Regions from separate parts of the Roseovarius sp. B08 genome, predicted to be linked through region 1. Evidence: riboswitches for the same ligand, from Rfam matches in the RefSeq annotation. Region 1 holds a riboswitch; each other region holds the start of a gene.
The links. A riboswitch is a leader RNA that binds a small molecule or an ion and turns the genes downstream of it on or off. The one in region 1 is predicted to bind thiamine pyrophosphate.
Positions count from the first base shown of each region.

Region 1 (3,263 bases):
CGCGCAGGCCGAAGATGTTGTTGAGGCCCAGCCCCGAGCCGATGGGCGAGCCCCAGGGCATCAGCACCTCGCAGCCCGCGTGCAGCAGGCGGTCGGCGACGACGAGATCCTCGGTGGTGTAGGGAAAGACCTGAAAGCCGTCCTCGGTCAGGATGCGCGCGGCCTCGACCAGGCCGAAGACGTCGGGTTGCAGGGTGTCTTCCTCGCCGATGACCTCGAGCTTGATCCAGGGCGTCTCGAACACTTCGCGGGCCATGTGCGCGGTGGTCACGGCCTCCTTCACGCTGTGACACCCGGCGGTATTGGGCAGGATATGCACGCCCAACTCGCGGATCAGGTTCCAGAAGTCCTGTCCGGCGCGGTCCTGCCCGCTTTCGCGGCGCAGCGATACGGTGGCCACGCTGGCGCCGCTGCGCCGGAACGCCTCGGCCAGGATGGCCGGCGAGGGGTATTGCGCGGTACCCAACATGAAACCGTTGGCGAGCGGGGTGCCGTAGAAGTCGCGCATCGCTCAGCCGCCCTGCATCGGGGCCAGAACCTCGATGCTGTCGCCGTCGGCAAGGGCATGGGCGGGGCGCAGGGTCGCGGGCACGAAGGTGCCGTTGACGGCCGTGGCCACCTTGGCGTCGCCGTAGCCCTGTGCCGTCAGAAGCTCGGCAAGTGTGGCGACCTCGGCGTCAACTTGCGTGCCGTTAAGCTGCAATCTCATCGGAAACCTCCGGTGTCTTGTCGTGAAGGATCAGGTCCGTGACCATCCGCGCCAGCGCGGGGGCGAGCAGGAAGCCATGCCGATAAAGCCCGTTGGCGCGGATCAGGGTGCCGTCGCGGCGGATGCGCGGCAGGTTGTCGGGAAAGGCCGGGCGGTTGTCGACGCCGATCTCGACCACTTCTGCCTCGCCGAAGGCCGGGTTGAGCGCGTAGGCGGTGCTGAGCAGTTCCAGCATGGCGCGGGCAGTGACGTGGCGACCGGCGCGGCCCTCGACCATCGTGGCGCCCAGCATGAACATCCCGTCGCCGCGCGGCACGATGTAGATCGGCACGCGGGGGTGCAGCACGCGGATGGGGCGCGAGAGCGCCACGTCGGGGCACGACAGGATCAGCATCTCGCCCTTTACACCGCGCAGGTCCGGCAGCGTGTCGCGGGCGGCAAAGCCGCGGCAGTCGACGGTCAGGCCGTGCGTGGCGCAGGCGTCGGGATCGGCCTCGTCCTGCCGGAAAGTGGCGCCATCGGCGACAAGGCTTTCGTGCAGGCGGGTCAGCGCGGCGCGGGGGGCAAGATGCGCTTCGGTCTCGAAATAGAGCCCGCGGGTGAAGCGGGTACCGAGGTCGGGTTCCAGCGCGGCGATCTCTGGCCCCGTGACGGAGCGGTGGCCTGTCGTCAGCCGGGCAAACCGGGCGAGGTCGGCCTTGTCGCGGCCGGGCGAGACCACCAGCGAGCCGTGCTGTTGCACGCTTCCTGTCTGCGCCTGCCACCAGTCGGCGGCTTCGGCGCCGAGGCGGATGACGGGTTCTTCGGCGCTTTCACCTTCGCAATAAGGGGCCAGCATGCCACCCGCCCACCAGGAACAGGCGTGGGGGCCCGGCGCGGCGTGGCGGTCGATCAGGGTCACCGCCGCGCCGCGATCCAGCAGGGTGCGGGCCACGCAGAGGCCGGCGACACCGGCGCCTATGACGGTCACGGGTGTCATGCCGGGGCGTCCGATGCGCGTGCGGTCACGGGTAATATCACTGGCGCGTCTCCAGGTCTGGGGGCGTGCCAACGCGAGAATGAGTCTGTGCTATGGTCGCACACTCTACCCGTTCCCTACGCCGGTATTGCCCGGATCAGGTTCGACGGGTCGGCGCATGCACCTCTCAGCCCTTGCGGGCCCCCCGACGGATGAATTTTGCAGCGCCGGGCCGGGATGGCACGTGGCGCGTCGTGTTTGCCACATACATAATTCGGCTGCACGCCTGCTGCAACGTCTGATGCAAAGGCCAACTGCATTCGGTGGGTTGCAGGCCGGTGGTCGCGTGGCGGCTGGTGGCATTGCGCCGCCGCCGGGCCGGCCGATTTCCGCCCCCAGCCTTGACGTTCGGTCCGTTGGGGGCGTTATTCTGCAAGAGGTTTCATGGAGGGTGATGTCGTGACAGGTGCACGCGGTTTTTACAGTCTTCGACCCGGGACCATCGCCCGGGTCTGCGCAGTTCTGCTGCTTGGTGCGGGTGGTGCAGCGGGCCAGACGCAAGGGACCGATCCGCTGCCCGAGCCTTTGCCGGAGCCGCCCGCAACGACCGCCACGCCGCTGGACGACGCAGGCGCCGCGCAAGGTGACGCCGGCATCGAGGCGGACCGCACCGACCCGGACGCGACGGGGGCCGCGGACAGCGAGGACCGCGAAACCGCAGCGCCATCGGCTGACGCAGACGTGCTGCCCGCGCCGATGGTCACGCGGTCCGAACCTGCGCCTCCGCTTCGGGACCAGATCGCGGCCTGTTACCCGGGCGATGCGGAGGCGTCGGGCGGCGAGAGCGTCACCATCAGCTTCGTTCTGGACAGTGCGGGCCTGCTTTTGGGCATTCCCAACCATGTCGGCGATGAAGCGCAGTCGGCGGTGCAACGGCGGCTGTTTCTCGATGCCGTGGTGGCGCTGGAAGAGTGCGCGCCCTATTCCGTCAGCGGGTCCAAGACGACCTATGAGGCGCTGTTCACGCCCGGAACCGTTTCCGCGGTCAACATCGTCGACTCGGCACCGTTGGTGACGGAGCCGGAGGTGATGGGAACCGCGCGCGCCAACCCGTCGGCGATTGCGACCGAGGAGATCGAAGACGCGCTGGATCTGTCGCGCGGTGAGCGCCGGGAGGTCCAGAACCGCCTGCGCCTGGTGGCGCATGATCCGGGCGGTGCGGACGGTGTCTTTGGGCCGAATACCCGCACGGCGATTTCGTCGTGGCAGACGGAACGCGGGTTTCCGGCCAGCGGGTATCTCGACGATGTACAATTGTCCGCCCTGCGCGAGCAGAGCGAAACCGAGTACCAGGCGTTTTTGGAAACCCAGCCCGAGCCGAGGAGCGAGCCCGAGCGGAATGCCGAGCGCGTGCGGGTCTGCAAGCGCGGTGTGTTCGGGGTGCTTTACGATTGCCGCTTTGTCTGGCGCTAGGAGCTAGCGGTCGCGGCATCCGACGCCCGGGAAGCGGGACCAAAGCCGTGCGGCGCGCAAGCGCGCTGGAAAAAGCAGCAGGCGCATTGCCCGGGGCGGGAACCTATCGTGAGCACCGGCGTT
Region 1 covers NZ_JBPRLW010000001.1:2,884,361-2,887,623, reverse strand. Annotated here, with positions in the region: gene ACSQ76_RS14720 (thiazole synthase) at 1-508, opposite strand, end outside; gene thiS (sulfur carrier protein ThiS) at 512-709, opposite strand; gene ACSQ76_RS14710 (FAD-dependent oxidoreductase) at 693-1,688, opposite strand; TPP riboswitch at 1,785-1,885, opposite strand; gene ACSQ76_RS14705 (peptidoglycan-binding domain-containing protein) at 2,112-3,140, shown strand.

Region 2 (3,263 bases), 1.2 Mb from region 1:
GCGACCAGAAGGCAGGCGGCACCACCAAGGCCCCCTGCGGCGAGCTCGATGGCAAGGGCGGTGGGGTCGAGCGCGGCGTCGTGCGGCGCGGTCTGTGCCAGCCCGCCGAGCGCCATAAGACCAAGGGCCTGGCCGCCCATTGCACCGCCGAGAGTGCCGGCAAGAGAGTTGACCAGAAAGCCGAGGTTGAGCGTGCGCACGAGGCCGCCGGCGATGTTGCCGCCAATGGCGCCGGCAATGAGGCTGATCAGTAGGTCCATGCGGTCCGGTCCCTCGTGCAACCGCGCGCGTGGCGCCCGGAACGAGAGGGATGATAGCAAAAGGCCCGACACCCGCAGAGGCCGAAATCGGAACGGATTACATACCGTGGCGCAAAAGCCGCTGCTTCTGGCGGTTCCAGTCGCGCTTGGCCTCGGTCTGGCGCTTGTCGGTGTTCTTCTTGCCCTTGGCGATGCCGATCTTGATCTTGGCGATGCCGCGGTCGTTGAAATACATGACCAGCGGCACGAGGGTCATGCCCTTGCGCTGGGTCTCGTTCCACAGCCGCGCCATTTCCTTGCGCGAAACCAGTAGCTTGCGGCGGCGCCGGTCCTCGTGGCCGAAAGGCACGGCCTGCTCGTAGGGCGCGATGTAGCTGTTGACCAGCCACAACTCGCCATCCTCCACCGCGGCGTAGCTTTCGGCGATGTTGGAGCTTTTCTGGCGCAGGGATTTGACCTCGGACCCTTCGAGCACCATGCCGCATTCGAGGTCGTCCTCGATGGCATAGTCGTGCCGCGCCTTGCGGTTCTCGGCGACGACCTTGTAGTTGGGATTGATCTTGGGCTTAACCATCTCAAAATGCCTTCCGGGCGGTGCGAAGGATGAAGATAGCGCCTGTGTCGGAGGCTTCCAACCCCCAGAAACGACTCGAAAGGTGAACGGGGCGGCGAGGGGCAGATCGGCACGTCGGTATCACGTCGGTATCCTGGCAGTATGGCGACGGTGCTATTTTTCGCAAATGGCATGATTAACCGGGCGGGCGTTGCGCCGCGCCACCGCAGTTGACAGGGCCGCCGCCGTGCCTATCGTCCGGGGATGAGCCAGGGGCGCCTTCGGGCTGAGATGCACCCTTTGAACCTGACCCAGATCATGCTGGCGGAGGAAGGCGCGACCGGAACCGGTCGGACCCAGCCTTTCGACGCCGCGAAAGGAGCCGGATGAAACCCCAGACAAGGAACACAGCCAAGGGCCGGATCGCCAACGTCCTGTCGATCGCGGGGTCGGACCCGTCGGGCGGTGCGGGCGTGCAGGCCGATCTCAAGGCAATCTCGGCGAACGGAGCCTATGGCATGGCGGCGCTGACCGCGTTGACGGCGCAGAACACCCAAGGCGTGCAGGGCGTGCACCTGGTGCCGCCGGAGTTCGTGGCCGACCAGATCCGTTTGGTGGCCGAGGATGTGCGGATCGACGCGGTGAAGATCGGGATGATTGCCACGGCAGAGATCGCGCGGGCGGTGGCGGACGCCTTGCCCGAGGCGCCGGTGGTGCTGGACCCGGTGATGGTGGCCAAGGGGGGCGCGTCGCTTCTGGCCGAGGACGCGGTGGCGGCGCTGCGCGAGGCGCTGGTGCCGAAGGCGGCGGTGATCACGCCGAACCTGCCGGAGGCGGCGGCGTTGCTGGGCTGCGACGAGGCGTTGACGCGCGATGCGATGGCCGAACAGGCGCAGGCGTTGCGGGCGCTGGGCTGCGCGGCGGTGCTGCTGAAGGGCGGGCACCTTGTGGGCGAGGACAGCCCGGACGTGCTGGCCGATGCGGACGGCGTGCATTGGTTCGAGGGCGCGCGGGTGGCGACGCGCAATACCCACGGGACGGGATGCACCCTGTCGGCGGCGCTGGCAGCCCGGATCGGGCGTGGTGAGGCGCTGCCCGAGGCGGTGGCCGAGGCCAAGGCCTATGTCGCGCGGGCGATTGCCGGGGCCGGGGCGCTGGATGTCGGGTCTGGGCATGGTCCGACGCATCATTTTGCCGGGATGTGGGCGTGACCGTCGTATCGGGGCGCATCCCGCCCCGGACCTGATCCGGGGCCTCTGGCGCGATGGAAACAAGCCCGCATTTGGCGGATCCGGATCGGCCAATTCCCGCTCTCGGGAATCGCGCCGGGACGTGGTAGTTTTGCGCGAACCATGCGGAGCCCCGTGTCATGCCTTCCCCCTGCGTCAGCCTTCTTGTCGGCACCACCAAGGGTGCCTTTATCCTGTCGGCCGGTCCGGACCGGAACGGCTGGGACGTCACCGGCCCGCATTGTGATGGCTGGTGCATCAACCACATGGCGGGCGATCCCGACACCGGCACGATCTGGGCCGGGGGTGGCGGTGCGTTTCACGGGGCGGGCATCTGGCGCTCCGAGGACTATGGGCGGTCATGGACGCTTGCCCGCCTGACCCGCGGCCAGATGGACGAGTGGGCCGCGCAGGATCCGGGCTTTGCCGAGATGATCGGTTGGACCGACACGCCGCTGCCGTTCGAGGATGGGTTCGAGCAGATCTGGTCGCTGGGGTTCGCGCACGGGACGCTTTATGCCGGAACGAAGCCCGCGAATTTGCTGAGCAGCGGCGATCACGGTAGGACGTGGAGTCGCGTCGATGCCCTGACCGATCATCCATCGGCCAAGGACTGGAACCCCGGTGCCGCGGGGCTGGTTTTGCACACGATCGTCTTCGACCCTGATGAACCCCGGAAGCAGTGGATCGGGATTTCCGCCGACGGGGTGTTCGCCACCGAGGATGGCGGTGCCACCTGGGCGCGGCGCAACCGGCTGTCGAATGCCGAGGCCTGTGGCGCACACGATCATCCAGCCGGGCCGAGCAACGGGGAAACCGGGCATTGCGTGCACAACATCATGCGCGCACCGGGCAAGACGGACCTGCTCTATCAGCAGAACCACCACGGGGTCTGGCGGTCGTCCGATGGCGGGCGGTCGTGGGACGACATAACCCTGGGTCTGCCGTCGACCTTCGGCTTTCCGATCCGGGTGCATCCGCGCGATCCGCGCACGATCTGGACGTTGCCGCTGAATGGCGACATGGCGGGGCGCTACCCGCCCGATGCGGCCTGTGCTGTCTGGCGTTCGCGCGACGGGGGCGAGACGTGGGAGGCGCTGCGCGAGGGGCTGCCGCAGGAGAACTGTTTCTTCACCGTGCTGAGGCAGGCCATGGCGGGGGATACGCTGGACGCGCCGGGCCTGTATTTCGGGACCAACTCGGGGTCGGTCTTTGCCAGCC
Region 2 covers NZ_JBPRLW010000001.1:4,093,814-4,097,076, reverse strand. Annotated here, with positions in the region: gene ACSQ76_RS20825 (hypothetical protein) at 1-260, opposite strand, end outside; gene smpB (SsrA-binding protein SmpB) at 358-834, opposite strand; TPP riboswitch at 1,075-1,163, shown strand; gene thiD (bifunctional hydroxymethylpyrimidine kinase/phosphomethylpyrimidine kinase) at 1,200-2,024, shown strand; gene ACSQ76_RS20810 (WD40/YVTN/BNR-like repeat-containing protein) at 2,183-3,263, shown strand, end outside.
Region 2: it holds a riboswitch for thiamine pyrophosphate, as region 1 does, so the genes downstream of both, thiD (bifunctional hydroxymethylpyrimidine kinase/phosphomethylpyrimidine kinase) here and ACSQ76_RS14710 (FAD-dependent oxidoreductase) in region 1, are expected to answer to the same signal.

Region 3 (3,263 bases), 2.5 Mb from region 1:
AGCAGGAAGACTGCCGCGACACCGATGAACAGCGCGTCAATGCACCGTGCGGTGGTCGTTTTTCCGTCGAACCGGCGCAAACCGCGATCGAGGCCGGAGCCGAACCCTTCGCCGCGCGCCAGCCAGAGGGCGATGCCACCGGCAAAAACCGTCAGACCAAGCTGCACGGCGGACAAGAGCGCGGCCCGACCAAGACCGAAGTCAAACCTGAACGCCTGGTAAATGGCGAGTTCTATCGTGGTGGCCCGCGGCCCGCCGCCGAGGGTGAGGGCGACGGCGAAGCTGGTGAGGCAGATGGCGAAGATCACGGTGAAGGCGCCGGGGATCAGGCGCAGGAGCATCGGCATTTCGATCACGCGGAACATCGCCCAGCCGTCGATGCCCAGCAGGGCGGCCAGGCGGAAACGCTCGGCGGGAATCTCCTGCCAGCCTTGCAGGACAAGGCGGGTGGCCAGCGGCAGGTTGAAGAACACATGCGCGAGGACGACGCCGTGCAGACCGTAGATCTGCACCGGGGGCAGGCCGAGCGTGCCCAGGGCCGCGCTGACCCAGCCGCCGCGGCCGAAGACCTCGATCAGGCCCAGCACGGCGACGATCACCGGCAGGATGAACGGGGCGCCCAGCAGCGCGATCAGCAGGCTGCGGCCCCGGAACCGGCGGCGGGCGAGGGCGCGGGCCACAGGGATGGCCAGCAGCACGGAAAACAAGGCCGAGAGCGTGGCCTGCACCAGTGTGAAGCGAAGCGCCGCCCAGTCGGCGGCGTTGAAGCCGCGGCCGGTTTCGGCGCGCAGGGCAACGGCCAGCAGCGCGCCGAAGATGAGCACGGCCACGAGGGCGGCGGCGCTCCATCCCGGTCTGGCACTTAGCGGCTGAGCGCGTTCAGCCATTCATCGAGCGCATCGTCGCGGGTGGCGGCGGCCTCTTCGGCGCTGAGAAGCAGGGATTTTTCCGGCTGGATCAGGGTGTCGAACCCGTCGGGCAGGGCCCCCTCAAGCTCCTTGGCGGGGTACATCCAGTTGGTCGTCGGGATGACGGACTGGAAGTCCTGGGTCAGCATGAATGCGAGGAACTGGTCGGCCAGGTCGGGCTGGTCGGTCGAAGCCAGTTTGCCGGCCACTTCGACCTGCATGTAATGGCCTTCGTCGAAGGCGGCGGCGGTCTTGCTGTCGTCCTCCTCGGCGATCAGGTGATAGGCGGGCGAGGTGGTGTAGGACAGCACCATGTCGGCCTCGCCTTCGAGGAAGAGGCCGTAGGCTTCGGTCCAGCCCTTGGTGACGGTGACGACGTTGTCCGAGAGCCCCTCCCAGATTTGCGGGGCCTCGTCGCCATAGGCGGTCTTGACCCACATCAACAGGCCGAGACCGGGGGTGGAGGAGCGGGGATCCTGAATGACGATGGAGGTGTCGCTGTCGGCCAGGGCCTTGAAATTGCTGGGCGCTTCCATGTCTTTGTCATGGACGAAGGCGAAATAGCCCCAGTCGTAGGGCAGGAACACCGGGTCGTCCCAGGTGATCGGCAGATCGAGGTCCGGGGACTGTCCGTGCTCGGCGAACAGGCCGGTGTCCTTGGCTGCGGCGATCAGGTTGGTGTCGAGGCCGAGGACGATGTCGGCGTCGGTATTTTCACCCTCGAGCCGGACACGGGCCAGCAGGGCGGCGCCGTCCTCGACGCCGACGAGGTTGAAGTCGCAGTTGCAGGTGGCCTCGAACGCCTTTTCGATTTGGGGGCCGGGGCCCCATTCGGCGACGAAACTGTCATAGGTGTAGACGGTCAGTTCGGGCGTCTCGCCTGTCTCTTGGGCCACGGCGGTCGTGGCGGTGAGCAGACATCCCGCAGTGAAAACAAGGCGTTTCATGGCATCCTCCCTTTCGGCGGAAGGGGCGGCGCGATGCGGGTGCATGACCTTCCCTCCGCCGGTGTCAGCCGGTTCAGGTTCAACGGGTTTGCTATGTGCATCTCAGTCGCCGGAGGTGGCCGGTCGACACCCCGAGGTTTCAACAAGAACGTAGGGCCAAGCCGGGGAAGGGACAAGGTGAATTGGCGAATCGGAAGGTTAATGCCGCCGGAAGGGCTGAGACGACGTCGGTATCGCGTCGGTATTCGGGTGGTATCACGTCGGTGCGGGCGTCGCTGGCGGGCGTTTGACGCGCCGCGCGGTGGGCGCGGGGGGCAGAGGACGTTCAAAGCCAGCGAAAGGGGGAAGGAGGTCCCGGGTCAAGCCCGGGACTGCGCGGGCTACATTTCCATGATGGGGGCGACCTCGACACTGCCCTTGCCGCCGTCGAGAATGGGGCAGCCGCGGGCGATCTCGCAGGCCTCGGCGTCATCCGCGGCCTCGACGATGGAATAGCCAGCCAGAGGGTTGGAGCCGCCATTGTCGGCGATGCCCTCGGTGCTGACCGTCTTGGACATGCCCACGGGGTTGCCGGGGTCGATGAGCTTGCCGCCGAGGCCGCCGAGCCAGCTTTCCCAGGCCTTCATCGCCTTGATGCCCTCTTCTTCGGTCTCGGGCCTGCCGCCGCCGTGATAGGCGAAGATGTACTTGGGCATTGGTTGGTTTCCTTTCAGGGATCAGTGGGGACAAGTTTGCAGGTGGCGGGCGAGGCGGACCATCGGGCCGCTTGTCCAGCCGGTTTCGTGCCGCGCGGCGCGGTCGTCATTGGGCAGGTCGCGGTGGTCGATGGTCAGCCGGGCGCCGTCACGCGTGGGTGTGACGGTGAAGGTGACGTGGCTTTCGGGGGCCTGCATGCCTTCGGGCAAGTGCCATGTCCAGGTGAAGCCCACGGAGCGGGGCGGGTCGACATGCGTGACCTGTCCCGACATGCGGTAGCGGTTGCCGTCGCTATCGAGCATTTCGGAATGCCACGGGCCTTCGCGGGTGAAGTCGAGCGCGGTGTCGGGCAGGGTCATGCCGTCATGGCCCCACCATTCCAGCACCTCGGCCCGCTGGGTGACGGCGCGGAAGAGACGCTCGGGCGTGACCGGGAAGTCGCGGGTGATGCGGACCTCGCCCATCCGTCAATCCTTGTCTTCGAGGGCAAGGTGGGTCGCGAGGCGGTCCATCGACGCCTCCCAGAAGGCGCGGTGATCGAGCGCCCAGTCGGCGATGGTTTTCAGCGCCTGTGCCCGGACGGAATAGAGCCGGCTGGTGCCCTGGGTGCGCTGCTCGACGAGGCCCGCCTGCCGCAGCACCTTGAGGTGGCGGGACACCGCCGGGGCGCTGATATCGGCCTGTTCGACGAGACGGCCGGCGGGCAGTTCAC
Region 3 covers NZ_JBPRLW010000001.1:346,616-349,878, forward strand. Annotated here, with positions in the region: gene ACSQ76_RS01715 (thiamine/thiamine pyrophosphate ABC transporter permease ThiP) at 1-887, opposite strand, end outside; gene thiB (thiamine ABC transporter substrate binding subunit) at 863-1,855, opposite strand; TPP riboswitch at 1,889-1,999, opposite strand; gene ACSQ76_RS01725 (hypothetical protein) at 2,236-2,550, opposite strand; gene ACSQ76_RS01730 (SRPBCC family protein) at 2,572-3,015, opposite strand; gene ACSQ76_RS01735 (ArsR/SmtB family transcription factor) at 3,019-3,263, opposite strand, start outside.
Region 3: it holds a riboswitch for thiamine pyrophosphate, as region 1 does, so the genes downstream of both, thiB (thiamine ABC transporter substrate binding subunit) here and ACSQ76_RS14710 (FAD-dependent oxidoreductase) in region 1, are expected to answer to the same signal.